One region of the Oceanobacillus sp. FSL W8-0428 genome, then DNA from elsewhere that is predicted to be linked to it. Evidence: a T-box and tRNA genes for the amino acid it is inferred to sense, from the RefSeq annotation. Region 1 holds a T-box; the other holds one or more tRNA genes.
What was found. A T-box is a leader RNA that pairs with one kind of tRNA and senses whether it is charged. The one in region 1 lies ahead of tyrS (tyrosine--tRNA ligase), so its partner is inferred to be a tRNA-Tyr.
Positions count from the first base shown of each region.

Region 2: it has a tRNA-Tyr gene. The T-box ahead of tyrS (tyrosine--tRNA ligase) is inferred to sense a tRNA for this amino acid. The anticodon was not compared.

Region 1 is NZ_JBBORB010000001.1:4,652,834-4,655,021, reverse strand. Features, by position in the region: gene MKY30_RS22450 (transglycosylase domain-containing protein) at 1-679, opposite strand, end outside; T-box leader at 804-1,026, shown strand; gene tyrS (tyrosine--tRNA ligase) at 1,195-2,188, shown strand, end outside.
Region 2 is NZ_JBBORB010000001.1:1,693,486-1,695,673, forward strand. Features, by position in the region: gene fabI (enoyl-ACP reductase FabI) at 1-565, opposite strand, end outside; tRNA gene MKY30_RS07745 (tRNA-Glu) at 1,103-1,177, shown strand; tRNA gene MKY30_RS07750 (tRNA-Val) at 1,183-1,258, shown strand; tRNA gene MKY30_RS07755 (tRNA-Thr) at 1,263-1,338, shown strand; tRNA gene MKY30_RS07760 (tRNA-Tyr) at 1,380-1,464, shown strand; tRNA gene MKY30_RS07765 (tRNA-Gln) at 1,475-1,546, shown strand; tRNA gene MKY30_RS07770 (tRNA-Lys) at 1,590-1,662, shown strand; gene MKY30_RS07775 (hydroxymethylglutaryl-CoA reductase, degradative) at 2,098-2,188, shown strand, end outside.

The sequences.
Region 1 (2,188 bases):
CAAAAATACCCTTGGATGCAGTTTGTATACCTGCAATATTGCGGCCGGATGAATTTCTTCCGTAAGGGATAATATTTAAATAAGCTTCTATGATTTCATCTTTTGTAAAGTAATTTTCCAGCCGCATTGCTAATAATATTTCTTTGGCTTTTCGATCAAATGATACTTCGTCAGTCAGAATTTGATTCTTAATAAGCTGCTGTGTGAGAGTACTTCCTCCTGTCTGTACAGAGGAATTTAGAAATTCCTGCGCCGTTGCTCTTAAGATAGCTTTTGGCACAACACCCTCGTGCTCGTGAAAATACTCATCCTCTGTTGCGATAACAGCATCAACCAATGTAGGAGAGATATTATCGAGCTTTACTTCCTCACGATATAAATCACTTCTGATATCTCCTAAGTAAACATCATTTGCAAAATAAATACTGGACGTCTCAGAATAATTGTAAATATCATCTGCCATAGATGCTTCACTTCTCAATGGTTCATCATGGACCAGTGATGCAAAGTATCCCAGTCCAATTCCACCGACGAAAATTCCTCCGATGACACCAATAATCATGACAAATAATACAATATTCCAAACAACGTCATATGTAATTCTTGATGCCTGCTGGAGAACACCTTTTTTCCACCAGTTCTTTATAGTATTAAAAAAACGTTGCAGGTTTTCTTTCATAATCTACATTAGACCTCCTAATTCTATATTTATTATAACATAGAGAAAATGGAGTTTGGTAGTAGGATGATAAGAAAATAGTTGCACAGAAATGTTATTTGTGCTATGAATAGTATCATATAATTAAAAAGCATTGAAGGATCGGAGTAGTATTGTGAGTCCCTATTTTAGAGAACTGACGGTTGGTGCAAGTCAGCATACATTCACATGCGAATTACAATCTGGAGCTATTCTTCTTATTGACTGTTTGCTCATAAGAAGAACGGTGTAAAACATCGTTAACAAACCTTAAGTGGCTGTAAATTACAGCAACAAGGGTGGTACCGCGAATCCAACTCGTCCCTTTCTTTCATGAGAGGAGACGGGTTTTTTATTTTCTTATCTAAAAAATGGATTTATCGCAGCTGGAGCTGGCTGTAAGACTCTCCTTTAAGAATAGAGAACACTTGAACATTCTAATTATGAGACCAAACAGCAAGAGCTACAGGTGAAACAAAAATCAAGGAGGAAGAATCATGAGCATTTTACAAGACCTAGAAAACAGAGGATTAATTAATCAAGTTACTGATAGAGAAGGTTTAGAAAACCATCTCAAAAATAATCAGGTAACATTATACTGTGGATTTGATCCGACGGCGGACAGTCTGCATATTGGTCATCTGGTTCCTTTAACCATGCTGCGCAGGTTTCAGCGGGCAGGGCATAAGCCTATTGCTTTAGTCGGCGGCGGAACAGGGATGATTGGAGACCCAAGCGGGCGGTCAAGTGAACGCAGCCTAAATACGGAAGAGGTTGTTTTTGGTTTTACGGAAAGTATACAAAATCAAATCGCAAAAATAGTTGATATGGATGATACATCCAATGACAATCAGGTTATTTCCCGTAATAATCATGACTGGTTAGGGAATATGACAATTATTGATTTTCTTCGCGGTGCAGGGAAGCATTTTGGCATCAATTATATGCTGTCAAAGGATTCCGTTTCAGCAAGGCTTGCACAGGGGATTACGTTTACTGAATTCAGTTACATGATTCTGCAGTCTTTAGACTTTTTACGGCTGTACGAAGAAGAAAATTGTACACTGCAAATTGGCGGAAGTGATCAATGGGGTAATATTACTGCCGGACTGGAGCTTATCCGCCGCTCCAGAGAAAATCAAGGTGAAACAGCAGAAGTGTACGGCTTAACAGTACCTCTTATTACGACAGCAGATGGAGTGAAATTTGGGAAAACTGCTGGTAATGCAATATGGTTAGATCCAGAAAAAACATCCCCGTATGAATTTTACCAGTTTTGGATTAATGTAGATGACCGCGATGTTATCCGTTTTATTAAATACTTTACCTTCCTGTCTGATGAAGAAATTGCAGAATTGGAAAAAGAGGTGGAAAGTCAGCCGGAAAAACGCGTTGCCCAACGGCGTCTGGCAGAAGAAATGACTCGCAGCATACATGATGAAGCTGCACTGGTTCAGGCTCAAAAAATTTCTGAAGCATTATTCAGCGGAG
Region 2 (2,188 bases), 3.0 Mb from region 1:
CAGCGTTCACGCGAATTCCGCGTTTACCTACATCTTCAGCTAAATAGCGGACGCTTGCTTCCAAAGATGCTTTAGCAACACCCATAACGTTGTAGCCTGGAACAACCTGCTCCGCTCCAATATAAGTTTGTGTGACAATTGAGCCGCCTTCAGTCATTAATTCCTGTGCAGCCTTTGTAACAGATACCAGCGAATAAGCGCTGATTTCTTGTGCCAATAAAAAGCCGTCGCGAGAAGTATTTACATATTCACCTTGCAGTTCTTCACGTTTGGCAAAAGCAACGGAGTGAACTAACCCGTGAATTACACCGACTTTTTCTTTTATTTCATTAAAAGCCTCCTGTACACTCTCATCTGATGCTACATCGCAGGAAACAACTGCTTTTGGTTCAATTTCATGCTTATCTAAAAGTTTGGCTAGTTTTTTATAGGATCTTTCTTGTCTATTCGTAAAAATAAGGTTGGCTCCAGCATTATGTAGAGATTTTGTGATACCCCAGGCGATACTTCTTTCATTAGCAACACCCATTACAACAATATTTTTACCTTCTAATAGTTTTGTCATTTTCATCCTCCATTCAACATTTAACTTAGCACCTATTATAACTGATTAGTACCAGGTGATAAAGTGATAATCTGTTTTTCCTTTTAGATAGAAGAGCATATGTAAATAAAAATTCAGCCTGGGCAAGACTATTACGGAAATATATTTTACTTTCCCGGGAGGACTATCGGTGTATTTTTTAACTGGTTACATGTTTCATTTTATTTTTGTTGAAAAATTAAAGGGTATTATTTAGTAATTTAGCTTATAAAAAAATTTCATTCAGCAGGGAATCATGGTTATTAGTCATAAATAGAGAAATCACTCAAAAGTTGTTTATATTATAGAAGGAAATATTCAAAAGCATGGAATATGTGATGGAATTAAAGCCTCTAAAAACAGCATTGGAATAAGGGACAGGAGGTAATCGAGGAGCTTTTAAAAAATAAAATAAAGTTTTTTTCATTTTTCTCTTTACAAACGGTTGGTTACTCGATATAATAAAATTCGTCAGTTTGCGAGAGATACTTACATAAAGCTTCTCAGACAACGCATCATGGCCCGTTGGTCAAGCGGTTAAGACACCGCCCTTTCACGGCGGTAACACGGGTTCGAATCCCGTACGGGTCACCAATAATGGAGGATTAGCTCAGCTGGGAGAGCACCTGCCTTACAAGCAGGGGGTCGCAGGTTCGAGCCCTGCATCCTCCACCATTATGCCGGCCTAGCTCAACTGGTAGAGCAACTGACTTGTAATCAGTAGGTTGGGGGTTCAAGTCCTCTGGCCGGCACCATTTTTTGTGTATATATTTGAAAGTATGGTTAACAATAATATGGAGGGGTAGCGAAGTGGCTAAACGCGGCGGACTGTAAATCCGCTCCCTCAGGGTTCGGCAGTTCGAATCTGCCCCCCTCCACCATGTTTTTTGTTGGGCCATAGCCAAGCGGTAAGGCATCGGGTTTTGATCCCGTGTACCCTAGGTTCGAATCCTAGTGGCCCAGCCTTTTTTTTATGTCTTTTTTAGGCGGATAGCTTAAATAACAGGAGTCATTAGCTCAGTCGGTAGAGCATCTGACTTTTAATCAGAGGGTCGAAGGTTCGAATCCTTCATGGCTCATTACAAGAATGACAAGTATAAAACACTTTAGGAAAACGGGATAATATTATCTCGTTTTTTTCTTTATAAATAAGTAAACTGTTTTATCCTTATATATATGTATTCAGGTCACTGAGGATTAAAATATATGAAGCGGGAAACAAATCATTAAAGCTCTTGCTTTTTGATATTACGCATAAGAAATAAATCATGAGAAAGTATATATTATAGAAGCATTGTAAGCATATAGACTGGTGTTGTGCATTTTTTTACTTTTAATAAAGTAAAAATTCTTATTTTATTACGATAAAATGATTAACATAATTCCAGTAACGAAATAAGTATCTTCTAAATGAAAAAACGGTAGAATTCGTGTTATAATCAAATATAGTTTAATTTAGTACTTAGTAATAAAAAACATATTTAGATATGATAAATAAAAAGGATGAGCTAGGCATGACCTCTTCAAGAATACCCGGTTTTTATAATATGACGGTAGAAGACAGGCGCGCATTATTACGTGAAGCCTTTTCTTTAACGGATGCAG